Regions from separate parts of the Streptomyces sp. NPDC051286 genome, predicted to be linked through region 2. Evidence: predicted binding sites of a transcription regulator. Region 2 holds the regulator's gene; each other region holds the start of a gene.
What was found. The regulator HrcA, encoded in region 2, represses chaperone genes, less so after heat shock. The targets are predictions, from matches to a motif close to TTNGCACTCNGNNNNNCNGAGTGCNAA.
Positions count from the first base shown of each region.

Region 1: the regulator HrcA is predicted to act here: its motif matches at 2,349-2,375, upstream of groL (chaperonin GroEL).
Region 3: the regulator HrcA is predicted to act here: its motif matches at 1,093-1,119, upstream of groES (co-chaperone GroES).

Region 1 covers NZ_JBITER010000038.1:24,961-30,119, reverse strand. The annotation lists gene ACIBB8_RS28835 (hypothetical protein) at 76-216, shown strand; gene ACIBB8_RS28830 (50S ribosomal protein bL37) at 406-480, shown strand; gene groL (chaperonin GroEL) at 566-2,188, opposite strand; gene ACIBB8_RS28820 (cold-shock protein) at 2,514-2,720, opposite strand; gene ACIBB8_RS28815 (MoaD/ThiS family protein) at 3,153-3,431, opposite strand; gene thrC (threonine synthase) at 3,465-4,766, opposite strand; SAM riboswitch class I at 4,784-4,910, opposite strand; gene ACIBB8_RS28805 (glucosyl-3-phosphoglycerate synthase) at 5,063-5,159, shown strand, end outside.
Region 2 covers NZ_JBITER010000001.1:24,442-29,600, reverse strand. The annotation lists gene ACIBB8_RS00105 (16S rRNA (uracil(1498)-N(3))-methyltransferase) at 18-764, opposite strand; gene ACIBB8_RS00100 (nitronate monooxygenase) at 761-1,834, opposite strand; gene dnaJ (molecular chaperone DnaJ) at 1,977-3,113, opposite strand; gene hrcA (heat-inducible transcriptional repressor HrcA) at 3,114-4,130, opposite strand; gene ACIBB8_RS00085 (MBL fold metallo-hydrolase) at 4,312-5,034, shown strand; gene ACIBB8_RS00080 (DUF3097 domain-containing protein) at 5,060-5,159, shown strand, end outside.
Region 3 covers NZ_JBITER010000009.1:99,035-104,193, reverse strand. The annotation lists partial or broken gene ACIBB8_RS11960 (polysaccharide deacetylase family protein) at 1-67, shown strand, start outside; gene groES (co-chaperone GroES) at 1,281-1,589, shown strand; gene groL (chaperonin GroEL) at 1,690-3,315, shown strand; gene ACIBB8_RS11945 (ester cyclase) at 3,412-4,107, opposite strand; gene ACIBB8_RS11940 (hydroxyacid dehydrogenase) at 4,182-5,159, opposite strand, start outside.

The sequences.
Region 1 (5,159 bases), on a different contig from region 2:
GAGGCGCGGGTGGAGCAGCACAAGAAATCCCGTCCTCACCACCCGGACCAGCGACGACCCACCGAACTCGGCCACGTGACCGCTGTCCGAAATCTACCCATCGACGATCTGTCGCCGGAGGACAGCGAGCTCGACGATTTCAAGCTCGCCTCGCAGAACGAGGGCCACACCCTCGTGACCGAGGAACTCTGCTCCTGGATCATCGAGCGGCTGTAACAGCATGTAGCAGCGCCGGGTACGACGACGTCGGCCCCGGGACCAACTGGTCCCGGGGCCGACGTACGGGCGCCGGAAGCCTGCAGCAGCGCCGCGCCACCACAAACACCGAGACCACGCCCCCACATGCGGGTGCGGTATTAAGCTGACTGACGCATGGGCAAATCCCGACATAAGGAGATATTCGCCATGGCCAAGCGAGGCAACAAGCGACGCGGTCGCAAGAAGAAGAAGGCGAACCACGGCAAGCGCCCCAACGCCTGAACGCACCAGCGCCGGACATGACGTCGGCCCCCGGGACCAACTGGTCCCGGGGGCCGACGTACAGGCACTTACCGATCCGTCAGGATCAGAAGTCCATGTCACCGCCCGGCATGCCGCCCGGAGCGGCCGCAGCGGCCTTCTCCGGCTTGTCGGCGATGACGGCCTCGGTGGTCAGGAACAGCGCGGCGATCGACGCGGCGTTCTGCAGGGCGGAGCGCGTGACCTTCGCCGGGTCGAGAATGCCCTCGGCGATCATGTCGACGTACTCGCCGGTCGCGGCGTTCAGACCGTGGCCGACGGCCAGGTTGCGCACCTTCTCGACGACGACGCCACCCTCGAGACCACCGTTGACGGCGATCTGCTTGAGCGGGGCCTCCAGCGCCAGCTTGACGGCGTTGGCGCCGGTCGCCTCGTCACCCGAGAGCTCCAGCTTCTCGAAGACGGCGGAAGCCTGCAGCAGCGCCACGCCACCACCGGCGACGATGCCCTCCTCGACGGCCGCCTTCGCGTTGCGAACGGCGTCCTCGATGCGGTGCTTGCGCTCCTTGAGCTCGACCTCGGTCGCGGCACCGGCCTTGATGACGGCCACGCCGCCGGCCAGCTTCGCCAGGCGCTCCTGGAGCTTCTCGCGGTCGTAGTCCGAGTCGGAGTTCTCGATCTCGGCACGGATCTGGTTGACGCGACCCTGAACCTGGTCGGTGTCACCGGCGCCGTCGACGATCGTCGTCTCGTCCTTGGTGATGACGACCTTGCGGGCACGGCCCAGCAGGTCCAGGCCGGCGTTCTCCAGCTTGAGACCGACCTCCTCGGAGATGACGGTGCCACCGGTGAGGATGGCGATGTCGCCGAGCATGGCCTTGCGGCGGTCACCGAAGCCCGGGGCCTTGACGGCGACGGACTTGAAGGTGCCACGGATCTTGTTGACGACCAGGGTCGACAGGGCCTCGCCCTCGACGTCCTCGGCGATGATCAGCAGCGGCTTGCCGGACTGCATGACCTTCTCCAGCAGCGGAAGGAGGTCCTTCACGTTGCTGACCTTGGAGTTGACGATCAGGATGTACGGGTCGTCCAGGGCCGACTCCATACGCTCCATGTCGGTGGCGAAGTACGCCGAGATGTAGCCCTTGTCGAAGCGCATACCCTCGGTGAGCTCCAGCTCCAGACCGAAGGTCTGGGACTCCTCGACGGTGATGACGCCTTCCTTGCCGACCTTGTCCATCGCCTCGGCGATGAGCTCGCCGATCTGGGTGTCGGCGGCGGAGATGGAGGCCGTGGAAGCGATCTGCTCCTTGGTCTCCACGTCCTTGGCCTGCTCCAGCAGAGCGGCGGAGACGGCCTCGACGGCCTTCTCGATGCCCCGCTTGAGGGCCATCGGGTTCGCACCCGCGGCGACGTTGCGGAGGCCCTCACGGACGAGTGCCTGGGCGAGAACGGTGGCGGTGGTCGTACCGTCGCCGGCGACGTCGTCCGTCTTCTTGGCGACTTCCTTGACCAGCTCTGCGCCGATCTTCTCGTACGGGTCCTCGAGCTCGATCTCCTTGGCGATGGAGACACCATCGTTGGTGATCGTGGGTGCGCCCCACTTCTTCTCAAGGACAACGTTCCGGCCCTTGGGGCCGAGGGTCACCTTGACGGCGTCGGCGAGCTGGTTCATCCCGCGCTCGAGGCCGCGCCGCGCTTCCTCGTCGAACGCGATGATCTTGGCCATGTGAAGTGGTCCTCCCGGACAGGGGTGGATTGCTCCGGACCGTGTGGCGCCCGCGACGGACGGCCTGCGTGCCTGACGGTTCCTTGCCCCGCCGGGCCTGCGGGCCTCACCGACCCGGTCCTTCTGTCACTCTCAACGTCAGAGTGCTAACGCCCAATGATTAGCACTCGACCCCTTCGAGTGCAAGCGCCCCTTCGAGTTCGCGGATGGCGCCGGGCAGCGGTGGCGCGGTCGCGGGCGGGCTCCGGGACGCACGAAGGGCCCGTACCCCCGGGGGTACGGGCCCTTCGTGCGTGAGTAGTGTCGTTGGCCGACCGCGTCGAGCTCAGCCGACGGCGAGCTTGACCATGTCCGCCTGCGGCCCCTTCTGGCCCTGCGAGATTTCGAATTCAACTCGCTGACCCTCTTCGAGGGTGCGGTACCCGTCCATCTGGATCGCGCTGTAGTGGACGAAAACATCCGCACCACCGTCGACCGCGATGAAGCCGTACCCCTTCTCCGCGTTGAACCACTTGACGGTGCCCTGAGCCATGCCTAACTCCCCTATTACTGGCCCTTGCACAGGACCGCACTTCGCGGACCCGGGTCAGAACTCACCCTCCGACAGGAGAGGGTGCGTGCGCCGGAACGCGTCGACCGCGGCTGAATGTATCTGTCCAACTGCCCTCTGCAACAGGTCAATCGGACGAGAATTCTGGGCAGCGCCGAACGCCCGAATATGAGGAATTTACGCGATTCCAGGGCAAGTCGGGCCGGACAAAGGCCACTTACGGCTCAAGGAGTTCGAACACTTTGGCTGCATCTTGTCGCGAGCGGGCGCATTCTCATATGCGGTCGGCACGGGCAGCGGAGGGGACTTCCCCACTCTACCGCGCTCAACCATGCAGAATTGCCCCCTCCGCTTAGCTTGCAGAGGGGGCAATTCCGGTAACGCTGCGAAGTGACCCGCAGGGCCGACTGCGGGTCAGCAGCCGCCCGCGACCGCCGGGATGATGGAGATGCCCGCGCCGTCCGGGGTGGCCGCCTCCAGGCCACCCTCGAAGCGCACGTCGTCGTCGTTGACGTACACGTTCACGAAGCGGCGGAGCTTGCCCTGGTCGTCCAGGACACGCGCGGCGATGCCCGGGTGGTTCTGCTCCAGCGACTCGATGACCTGGGAGAGGGTCGAGCCCTCGGCCGGGACCTCGGCCTGGCCGCCCGTGTAGGTGCGCAGGATGGTGGGGATACGGACCTTGACGCTCATCTGGGTGCCTTCCTTATGTCTCGGGTGATCGGGTCAGCCGTTGGCGAGGCCGGCGTCGCGGAACGCGTCCAGACTGGGCCGGATGGTCGCGGTCGGGCCGGTCGTCGGGGCGACCGCGTCCAGCGTCTTCAGACCGTCACCGGTGTTCAGGACGACCGTGGTGAGCGTCGGGTCCAGCAGACCCGCCTCGATCAGTTTCCTCGTCACACCGACCGTCACCCCGCCCGCCGTCTCGGCGAAGATGCCCTCGGTGCGGGCCAGCAGCTTGATCGCGTCGACGATCTGCTCGTCGTCGACGTCCTCGACCGCGCCGCCGGTGCGGCGGGCGATGTCCAGGACGTACGGACCGTCGGCCGGATTGCCGATCGCCAGGGACTTGGCGATCGTGTTCGGCTTCTGCGGGCGCACGACGTCGTGACCGGCCTTGAAGGCCGTGGAGACCGGGGAACAGCCTTCGGCCTGGGCGCCGAAGATCTTGTACGGCTTGTCCTCGACGAGGCCGAGCTTGATCAGCTCCTGAAGACCCTTGTCGATCTTCGTGAGCTGCGAGCCGGACGCGATCGGGATGACGAGCTGGTCGGGCAGCTGCCAGCCGAGCTGCTCGCAGATCTCGTACGCGAGCGTCTTGGAACCCTCGCCGTAGTACGGGCGCAGGTTGACGTTGACGAAGCCCCAGCCCTCACCGAGCGGGTCGCCGATGAGCTCCGAGCAGAAGCGGTTGACGTCGTCGTAGTTGCCCTCGATGCCGACCAGCTCACCGCCGTACACCGCGGCCATGACGACCTTGCCCTGCTCCAGGTCGTGCGGGATGAACACGCAGGACCGGAAGCCGGCCCGGGCCGCGGCCGCGCCCACCGCACCGGCGAGGTTGCCGGTGGAGGAGCAGGAGAGAGTGGTGAAACCGAAGGCGCGGGCGGCCTCGACGGCGATCGCGACGACGCGGTCCTTGAAGGAGTGCGTCGGGTTGCCGGAGTCGTCCTTGACGTACAGACCGCCGGTGACGCCCAGCTCACGGGCGAGGTTGTCGGCCTTGACCAGCTTGGTGAAGCCGGGGTTGATGCTGGGCTTGTCCGCGACATCGGCGGGGACGGGCAGCAGCGGCGCGTAGCGCCAGATATTGTCCGGTCCGGCCTCGATGCGCTTCCTCAGCTCGTCCGGGGAGCCGCTCGGCAGGTCGTACGCCACTTCGAGCGGCCCGAAACAGGACGCGCAGGCGAACAGGGGACCGAGCTCGAAACGCTCTCCGCACTCGCGGCAGGAGAGCGCCGCTGCGGGGCCGAGGTCGACGGCGCCGGTGGAAGAATCGGTGCTTACTGCAACAGTCTGCGCAGCCATGCTGGCGAGGCCCTTTCTCCTCATCTTCCTCGCGGCGCATTTCGCCACGAGACGGAATTGGCACCTTCCCCACCTGACCTCGCGGTCGGCGGGAGGGTTGCCGGGACTTCAACGGGCCGTTCCCTCAGTCCCTCTGGATGAGCGCTATGGCACTGGATCACCGACCCAGGCATTTGTTGACGGAGGACCCCGACATGCGAGGGCCATCCGCGTTGTTCAAGACTGTAACCGAAGCCCCGGACGGTTGAGGCAGTCGTCCGAACCGCGAGATGGATCACATACAGGGAGTATCGACCGTGCTGGAAGAGGTCGAACGCTGGCTCGCCGGGCGTTCCTGGTCGGCAGCCGACCGCCCGCTGGACCGGCTCGTCGCCGCCAAGAGCCGGGATCCGC
Region 2 (5,159 bases):
CGTGTTGTATACGGCGGTTACGCCCAGCGGCCGGTGCGCCCCAGCAGCAGTGCCGTCGCCGCGGTGCCCGCCGTCGAGGTGCGCAGGACGCTCCGGCCGAGCCGGCAGGTCCGGGCGCCTGCCTCGGCGAAGGCAGCCAGTTCCTCGGGCGACACACCGCCCTCGGGGCCCACGACCAGGACGATCTCGCCCCCTGCGGGCAGTCCGACGGTGGCCAGCGGCTCGCTGTCGTACCCCCGGTCCTCGTGCAGGACGGCCGCGAAGTCGGCTGTGGCCAGAAGTGCGGCAACCTGTTTGGTCGTCAGTGCGTCCGTCACCTCCGGGAATCGCACCCGGCGCGACTGCTTTCCCGCCTCGCGGGCCGTGTTCCGCCACTTCGCGAGGGCCTTGAGACCGCGGTCGCCCTTCCACTGGGTGATGCAGCGCGAAGCCTGCCACGGCACGATCGCGTCGACGCCCGTCTCCGTCATCGTCTCGACGGCGACCTCGCCGCGGTCACCCTTGGGGAGCGCCTGGACCACGGTGATGCGGGGTGTGGGACGGGGCTCCTCGTGGACCGTGCAGAGGTCCGTCACCACCAGCCGGTCCTTGCCCTCGGCGGCCCGCACGACCCCTTCCGTCCACCGGCCGTGCCCGTCCGTCAGGACGACGTCCTCACCGGCCCGCAGCCGCTTGACCGAAACGGCGTGCCGCCCCTCGGGACCGTCCAGGACGAACTCGGGCCCGGCGGGGACCTGTTCGACGACGAAGACCGGTGCGGTCACTGCGTGCTCCTTGTGCTCGGTGCCGCGTGCGCGGCGTCCAGTTCTTCGGCGAGCAGCTCGACCAGCCGGCCGGCCGGCAACTCGCGTGCCATGCGGTGGCCCTGGCCCGCCCACAGGGCCATGCCCTGCGCGTCCCCGGCCCTGGCCGCGGCCTTGCGCAGCCCGCTGGTGACATGGTGCACCTGCGGGTAGGCGGCGGGGGCGTAAGGACCGTGCTCGCGCATGAAGCGGTTGACGAGGCCGCGGGCGGGGCGTCCGGAGAACGCCCGGGTCAGGGCCGTCCGTACGAACAGCGGGTTGGTCAGCGCCTGCTTGTGCAGCAGATGGGCGCCGGACTCGGGGCAGACCAGGAATGCCGTGCCGAGCTGCGCCGCCTCCGCGCCCGCCGCGACGACCGCCGCGATCTGGGAGCCGCGCATGATGCCGCCGGACGCGATGAGCGGCAGCTGCACGGCCTCACGGACCTGGGCCACCAGAGTGAGCAGCCCGATGCCGGCGTCGTCGGCCTGTGGGTCGTCGCGGTGGGTGGACCGATGGCCGCCCGCCTCGACGCCCTGGACACAGATCGCGTCGGCGCCCGCCCGCTGGGCGGCCTGGGCCTCCTCGGGCGAGGTGACCGTCACGACGGTGTACGTACCGACTCCGGCGAGCGCGTCGAGGGCGTCGCGGGTGGGGCAGCCGAACGTGAAGGAGACCACCGGAACGGGGTCCTCCAGGAGAATCGCGAGCTTGGCCTCGTAGCCGTCGTCACCACTGGAGTCCGGGTCACCGAGCGGGGTCTCGTACCAGGCGGCCTCACCGGCGAGCTGGTGCCGGTACACCTCGACGGCGCTCGGGTCGGCGAGGTTCGGCTGCGGCATGAAGAGGTTGACGCCGAACGGCTGACCGGTCATTCCGCGCAGCTGTTTGATCTCGTTGTACATGCCGTCGGCAGTCTTGTACCCGGCGGCCAGGAAGCCGAGCCCACCGGCTTCGGCAACGGCCGACACGAGCTGCGGACAGGACACACCGCCCGCCATGGGGGCCTGCACGATCGGATACCGGCAGAGATCAGTCAACGCGGATGACATGACCGCATCGTGTCACGTCCGGTGCACCCTGCCGAATCAGCCACGTCATGACCGGAGCGGTATACGCGGAACGCCGTAGCGCCCGCCGGTCCGGGGACGGGCGGGCGCTACGGCGCAAGGGAACAGCGGGTGCGGACGGTCCTCAGCGGCCGTTGAACGCATCCTTCAGGCGGGAGAAGAGTCCCTGTTGCCCTGGCTGGAACTGACCGGTGGGCCGCTCCTCGCCACGCAGCTTCGCGAGCTCCCGCAGCAGTCGCTCCTGCTCCGGGTCCAGCTTCGACGGGGTCGTCACCTCGACGTGCACGATCAGGTCGCCGCGCCCGCCGCCCCGCAGATGCGTGATGCCGCGGCCGTGCAGCGGAACCGACTGGCCGGACTGGGTGCCCGGCCGGATGTCGACCTCCTCCAGGCCGTCGAGCGTCTCCAGCGGCACCTTCGTGCCGAGCGCGCCCGCTGTCATGGGGATGGTGACCGTGCAGTGCATGTCGTCGCCGCGGCGCTGGAACACCGGGTGCGGCAGCTCATGGATCTCGACGTACAGGTCGCCGGCCGGGCCGCCGCCGGGGCCGACCTCGCCCTCGCCCGCGAGCTGGATGCGGGTGCCGTTGTCGACACCGGCGGGGATCTTCACGGTGAGCGTGCGCCGCGAACGGATGCGGCCGTCACCGGCGCACTCCGGGCACGGGGTCGGCACGACCGTACCGAAGCCCTGGCACTGCGGGCAGGGCCGCGAGGTCATGACCTGGCCGAGGAACGACCGGGTGACCTGGGAGACCTCGCCGCGGCCGCGGCACATGTCACAGGTCTGGGCGGAGGTGCCGGGTGCGGCGCCCTCGCCGCTGCAGGTCGTACAGACGACGGCCGTGTCGACCTGGATGTCCTTGGTGGTACCGAACGCCGCCTCGGCGAGATCGATCTCCAGCCGGATCATCGCGTCCTGGCCGCGCCGGGTGCGCGACCGTGGTCCACGCTGCGACGCCGTGCCGAAGAACGCGTCCATGATGTCGGAGAAGTTGCCGAAGCCACCCTGTCCGAATCCGCCCGCGCCACCGCCGCCGGAGGCGGACAGCGGGTCGCCGCCGAGGTCGTAGACCTGCTTCTTCTGCGGGTCCGACAACACCTCGTAGGCGGCGTTGATCTCCTTGAACCGCTCCTGGGTCTTCGGATCGGGGTTGACGTCCGGATGCAGCTCGCGTGCGAGCCGCCGGAAGGCCTTCTTGATCTCGTCCTGAGATGCGTCGCGGCGCACGCCGAGAACGGCGTAGTAGTCGGTGGCCACTTACGACTCCGCCAGGATCTGTCCGACGTAACGTGCCACTGCGCGTACCGCTCCCATCGTTCCGGGGTAGTCCATGCGGGTCGGTCCGACCACGCCGAGTTTGGCGACTGCCTCGTCGCCCGAACCGTAGCCGACCGCGACGACGGACGTGGAGTTGAGCCCCTCGTGGGCGTTCTCGTGCCCGATACGTACGGTCATGCCCGAGTCCTTGGCCTCGCCGAGCAGCTTCAGCAGCACGACCTGCTCCTCCAGCGCCTCCAGCACCGGCCGGATCATCAGAGGGAAGTCGTGCCCGAAGCGGGTGAGGTTGGAGGTGCCGCCGATCATCAGCCGCTCCTCCGTCTCCTCGACGAGGGTTTCGAGCAGGGTGGAGAGCACGGTGGACACGGTTCCCCGGTCCTCGCTCTCGAAGGATTCCGGCAGGTCCTGCACCAGCTGCGGGACGTCCGAGAACCGGCGCCCCACGACCCGGCTGTTGAGCCGGGCCCGCAGATCGGCGAGAGAGGTCTCACCGAACGGCGCGGGACAGTCGATCATGCGCTGTTCGACCCGGCCGGTGTCCGTGATCAGCACGAGCATCAGCCGGGCGGGCGCCAGCGACAGCAGTTCCACATGCCGCACCGTGGACCGGGTCAGCGAGGGGTACTGGACGACGGCGACCTGCCGGGTCAACTGCGCGAGCAGCCGCACGGTGCGGCCCACGACGTCGTCGAGGTCGACCGCACCGTCGAGGAAGTTCTGGATGGCCCTGCGCTCCGGCGACGACAGGGGCTTGACCCCCGCGAGCTTGTCGACGAAGAGACGGTAGCCCTTGTCCGTCGGGATGCGACCCGCGCTGGTGTGGGGCTGGGCGATGAAACCCTCGTCCTCGAGCACAGCCATGTCGTTGCGGACGGTGGCCGGGGAGACCCCCAGCTTGTGCCGCTCGGTGAGCGCCTTGGAGCCGACGGGCTCCTCGGTGCCGACATAGTCCTGGACGATGGCGCGCAGCACCTCGAGTCTGCGTTCGCTGAGCATGGCGCACACCTCCAGCTGTGTTTCCTCGGTGGTTCTGGTCGATCTCCGGTGATTCCTGGCACTCGATGCGTACGAGTGCCAGCGACCCCCGCCAGTGTACGGCGGTCGGGTGGGGCCCTAGCAAGGGCGACCGGCCACCCCACCCCGAGACTGCGCAGGTCGATGCCGATAGCGTCTCCGCATGGACGCGTCTTGGGAAGAGTTCGGCTGGGAGCGACTGGGCAACGGCGTGGGCCGCCGGAGGCTCCCCGGGTGGGACGCCACGGTCGCACTGGTGGTCGGAGCGGAGGCGGCCCTGCTCTTCGACACGGGATCGACGCTGCGCGAAGGTGTGGAGATACGGACCCAGGTGCAGGCCATGACCGGCCGGAGGGTGACGCATATCGCACTCAGCCACCCTCATTTCGACCATGTGCTCGGCACCGCGGCATTCGCCGGGGCGGAGGTGTACGGCGCCATCGGTACGGCCGCTCTTCTCACCGGCGGTGCGGACGAGCTGTACGCCGACGCGGTACGCCACGGGGTGTCCGAGGAGGACGCGGCGCAGGCGGCGGACGTCCTGGTGGCGCCGCATCACCAGGTCTGCGGCGAATGGACGCTCGACCTGGGCGGCGGCCGTCAGGTACTGCTGGCGAACCTGGGCCCTGCGCACAGCGGCCACGACCTCGTCGCCCTCGTGCCCGACTCCCCGGCCGTGGTCCTCTGCGGCGACCTGGTCGAGGAATCGGGCGAACCGCAGGCGGGCCCGGACGCGATCCCGTCGCGCTGGCCGGCCGCGCTGGACCGGCTGCTGGCGCTGGGCGGCGAGGACGCGGTGTATGTGCCGGGGCACGGGGCCGTCGTGGACGCGGCGTTCGTACGGGCCCAACGTGACCGGCTGTCCGACGCCTTCGGCGTGTCGTGACCGGTTTCCGTCCTATCGTCGTCCGATGCGCAGCTACCACCCGGACCTGACCCCGCCCTGGAAGAAGTCCGCTCCCGTGCCCGAGGTCCCCGCCGAGTCCGATCTGGTCGTGGAGGAGGTCTCCA
Region 3 (5,159 bases), on a different contig from region 2:
CCGGGCGGTCATGAGGACCATCGCGGACAAGGGGTACGCCGTGGCCCGGCTGGAGAACCACGTATGAGAAGGGCGCACCGGATGCTCGCCGGACTGCTGGCAGCCGGTGCGTTCCTGACCGCCACCGCGGGGTGTGCGCAGTCGGTCGACCCGATCGAACGGCTGGGCCGGAAGGCCGCGCAGAAGGTGAGCCGGCCGCACCGGACGCCGGGGCCGGGACCGGTGGCGGAGCCGGAGCGCCGGCAGGGTGTGCGGGGTGATCAGGGGGAGGCGGGGCCGATGGTCGTCGGCTCCTGCGGCCGGCCGGGATGGCTGCAGGAGCCCGGGCCTCCATGGTTGTCTCCGCCGCTGAGACACTGGTGGCCCGACTGGTCGGGACCGTCCGGCGGAGCGGGCGCCGGGACGGGGTGCCTGCCGTACGGTCACGAGGCGCGGTGCGATCGCGGCGAAGGACCGGACCGGGCCCGCCCGGGGCCGGTTTGCGCGCAGCGGCGCGACGCCGGCCGCGGCTCCGCGAATCAACCGCCCTGCCCGCAGCCGACGTGCGCGCCGCCCACCAGCGCATCGGGCCATGGCAGCCCGCCCAAGGAGTCTGCTGTCGGCGATAACTGAAGTGGTCGGTCAGCAGAACGCCGTTGGGGTCCTCAAGGCCGACAGTGATGTGTTCGTGAACGCGGCGGCCCGGGAACGGGTTGCCGGACCGTCGTGCACAGCAGGAGGAATTGCGTCGGGCGCTGCCTGGGAGCCCACCCCGACGAGGGCCTCACCTCACCCGGGGGCATGAAGCTCCAGGGCTGAGCGACCCTGCGCAAGCGCCCGTCCCCGGCAGCACCGGAGGGACGGGCGCTTCGCGTCGCTCGGGACCGGCCGTGGGCGTTCATGGTCTCGGTTTCCCAGCCGTCGAGCAGGTCGGGCAACGCCTTGGGGTCGGGGCCGGGGTCGCGGTGCCGGCGGATGAAGGCGCGGGCGCCGACGGGGGGCCTGACGTCCGGCACCTCCTCACCGTCGTACGGAACGGTGCGGTTCGTCCCTTCGTTCCCCGTACGTCGTCCCGGGAGCAGTCCGGTGCGGTGACGCCACGACCGGACTGAATTGGCACTCCGCTTGACCGAGTGCTAATCGCGGTCATAGTCTCAGCTCTGGCACTCCCCACTGGAGAGTGCCAGCAGTACTGTGCGACCGGCAGGTCCGGCACCCGCGACGACGGACCCACCTGATCGCCACCCCAGACAGTTAACCCCGCAGTTAACCCCGAGATCTCCGAAGGGGGAGGCCGGATCGTGACGACCACCAGCTCCAAGGTTGCCATCAAGCCGCTTGAGGACCGCATTGTGGTCCAGCCGCTCGACGCCGAGCAGACCACGGCCTCTGGCCTGGTCATCCCGGACACCGCCAAGGAGAAGCCCCAGGAGGGCGTCGTCCTGGCCGTGGGCCCGGGCCGCTTCGAGAACGGCGAGCGTCTGCCGCTCGACGTCAAGACCGGTGACATCGTGCTGTACAGCAAGTACGGCGGCACCGAGGTGAAGTACAACGGCGAGGAGTACCTCGTCCTCTCGGCTCGCGACGTGCTCGCGATCATCGAGAAGTAATTCACACACGTTTGCTTCCGTTCTGCGCCCCTGGCCCCCTGCGAGATAACAAGCCGGGCGGTCAGGGGCGCAGTTCGTTCGAGAGGACAGTTCAGCTCCCATGGCGAAGATTCTGAAGTTCGACGAGGACGCCCGTCGCGCCCTTGAGCGCGGCGTCAACAAGCTTGCCGACACGGTCAAGGTGACGATCGGCCCCAAGGGCCGCAACGTCGTCATCGACAAGAAGTTCGGCGCTCCCACCATCACCAACGACGGTGTCACCATCGCGCGCGAGGTCGAGCTCGACGACCCGTACGAGAACCTCGGTGCCCAGCTGGTGAAGGAGGTGGCGACCAAGACCAACGACGTAGCGGGTGACGGCACCACCACCGCCACCGTGCTCGCCCAGGCGCTCGTCCGCGAGGGCCTGCGCAACGTTGCCGCGGGCGCTTCCCCGGCCGCCCTGAAGAAGGGCATCGACGCCGCGGTCAAGGCTGTGTCCGAGGAGCTCCTCGCGACCGCCCGCCCGATCGACGACAAGTCCGACATCGCCGCCGTGGCCGCGCTCTCCGCGCAGGACTCGCAGGTCGGCGAGCTCATCGCGGACGCGATGGACAAGGTCGGCAAGGACGGCGTCATCACCGTCGAGGAGTCCAACACCTTCGGCCTGGACCTCGAGTTCACCGAGGGCATGGCCTTCGACAAGGGTTACCTGTCCCCGTACATGGTGACCGACCAGGAGCGTATGGAGGCCGTCCTCGACGACCCGTACATCCTGATCCACCAGGGCAAGATCGGCTCGATCCAGGAGCTGCTCCCGCTGCTGGAGAAGGTCATCCAGGCCGGTGGCTCCAAGCCGCTGCTGATCATCGCCGAGGACGTCGAGGGCGAGGCCCTGTCGACCCTGGTCGTCAACAAGATCCGTGGCACCTTCAACGCCGTCGCGGTGAAGGCCCCGGGCTTCGGTGACCGCCGCAAGGCCATGCTCGGCGACATCGCCACCCTCACCGGTGCGACCGTCATCGCCGAGGAGGTCGGCCTCAAGCTCGACCAGGCCGGTCTGGACGTGCTGGGCACCGCCCGCCGTGTCACGGTCTCCAAGGACGACACGACCATCGTGGACGGCGGCGGCGAGCCCGGCGACGTCAAGGGCCGGGTCAACCAGATCAAGGCCGAGATCGACGCCACCGACTCCGACTGGGACCGCGAGAAGCTCCAGGAGCGCCTCGCGAAGCTGGCCGGCGGCGTGTGCGTGATCCGTGTCGGTGCCGCCACCGAGGTGGAGCTCAAGGAGAAGAAGCACCGTCTGGAGGACGCCATCTCCGCGACCCGCGCCGCGGTCGAGGAGGGCATCGTCTCCGGTGGTGGCTCCGCTCTGGTCCACGCCGTCAAGGTTCTCGAGGGCAACCTCGACAAGACCGGCGACGAGGCCACCGGTGTCGCGGTCGTGCGCCGCGCCGCGGTCGAGCCGCTGCGCTGGATCGCCGAGAACGCCGGCCTCGAGGGTTACGTCATCACCTCGAAGGTCGCCGAGCTCGACAAGGGCCAGGGCTTCAACGCCGCGACGGGCGAGTACGGCGACCTGGTGAAGGCCGGCGTCATCGACCCGGTCAAGGTCACCCGCTCCGCGCTGGAGAACGCCGCGTCCATCGCGTCGCTGCTGCTGACGACCGAGACCCTGGTCGTCGAGAAGCCGGCCGAGGAAGAGGCCGAAGCCGGTCACGGCGGCCACGGTCACTCGCACTGACGCGCTGCCACCTCGGCTCACCGCCGCACAAGGCCCCCGTTCGCCCCGCTGTTCAGCGAGGGGAACGGGGGCCTTCGGCCGTTCTTTGCCGTTGGATCAGTCGAGCGCGCCGAGCTGCCGCATCAGGCCGAGGAGATCCTCGTGCCACCAGCCTTCCTGGATCCTGCCGTCCTTGAACCGGAAGATCGTGGTGCCCGTCATGGTGCACTGCCTGCCCGTGGGGGCGATCCCCATGAAGTCGCCCTCGTGGGTGCCGGTCCAGGTCCACAGCGTCACGACGTCGTCACCCTCACAGACCTGCCGGTCCAGGCTGAAGGTGAAGTCGAAGGCCGCGCGCCATGCGATCACCTCGTTCTTCAGGGAGTCGGACCCGATCACCGTGTCCTGTTCCTTCGCGACGTCGTGGTCGATGTAGTCGGGCGCGAACACCTCGTCGATGGCTTCGAGGTTGCCCCCGACAGCGATCTCGTGGAAGAACCGGCGCGACAGTGTCTGGTTCAACTGTTCGTCACGGACCACATCGAGGTCGGTGAAGGTGGGCATCCCGTCGCAGAGCGCCACCAGCTCCTGGAAGATCTGGTCGGTCTCCGGCAGCTTCGAGTTCGCCATCGCATCTTCGTACGAAGGGAATTCGACGATCTCGACGTAGTGAGACCCGTCGGAGCGGTCCTTGCCGATGAGGCTGTGCGTAGCCGTCCGGGTGCCCTTGGTCTGTGCGACCCATTCGTCCATGAGGCGGTCCATGTCGTCGAACCGATCCGTCTTGCAGTCGATTACTTGTACGAATCTCATGGCGTCTCCCGGTCCTGAGGTCCGGATGGGATCCTTCCAGTTTAGTGAGACAGCGGGCTTTCGATGTTCGGGGCTCAGGCCGAGTGCCGCAGGCTTCCGGCGTGCACGGGGTCCGCGAAGGGCAGACCGGACGCGAACCGCTCCATCTCGTCGAGTGCCTGGTCGGCCATCCGGTGCAGCTCGTCGCCCAGCGAGCCCGCGATGTGCGGAGTGAGCAGCACATTCGGCAGCTCGTACAACGGCGAGAGCGCGGGCGGAAGTTCGGGATCCGTCACATCCAGCACCGCGTGCAGCCGCCCGCTCCGCAGCTGGGGAAGCAAGGCATCCTCGTCGATCAGCGACCCGCGAGCCGTGTTGATCAGCGTCGTGCCCGTCGCCATCGCCGCCAGCTGCGCCGCGCCGATCAGATGGTGCGTCTCCGGCAGCTGCGGCGCATGCACGGAGACGACGGAACTGCCTGCGCACAGCTCGTCCAGCGTCGCGAGCCGTACGCCCAGCCGGGCCGCCTCCGCCGCGTCCACGTACGGGTCGTACAGCAGGACGTCCAGGTCGAAGGGGTGCAGCAGCTCGATCACCCGTCGGCCGATGCGGGATGCGCCGATGATGCCGACGGTACGGCGGTAGTTGCCGGAGCCGGCGAGCTCCTGGAGCCAGTCGTGGTCGGTGCGGATGGCGGCGTAACGCTGCGCGGTCTGCAGCACCCGCTTGCCCGCGAACAGGATCGCGGCAAGGGTGAACTCGGCGACGGGCAGCGCATTGGCAGCGGCCGCCGAGGTGACGGCGATCCCGCGTGCCCAGCAGGCGTCCGTGATGTGGTGCTTCACGGAACCGGCCGCGTGCACCACCGCCCGCAGCCGCGGCGCGCCCTCCAGCACCTCGGCGGTCAGCGGTGTCGCACCCCAGCAGGTCAACAGCACGTCGGCCTCGGCGAGCGCGGCGGCCGTCTCCGGTGTCGGGTCGGCCAGGTCGTGGGCGACGAAGCGGGGATCCGTACGGGTGAGGGCGGCCAGTCGCGTGCGGTGGCGCTCGGCGAGGAGCCGGTCGGCGATGCC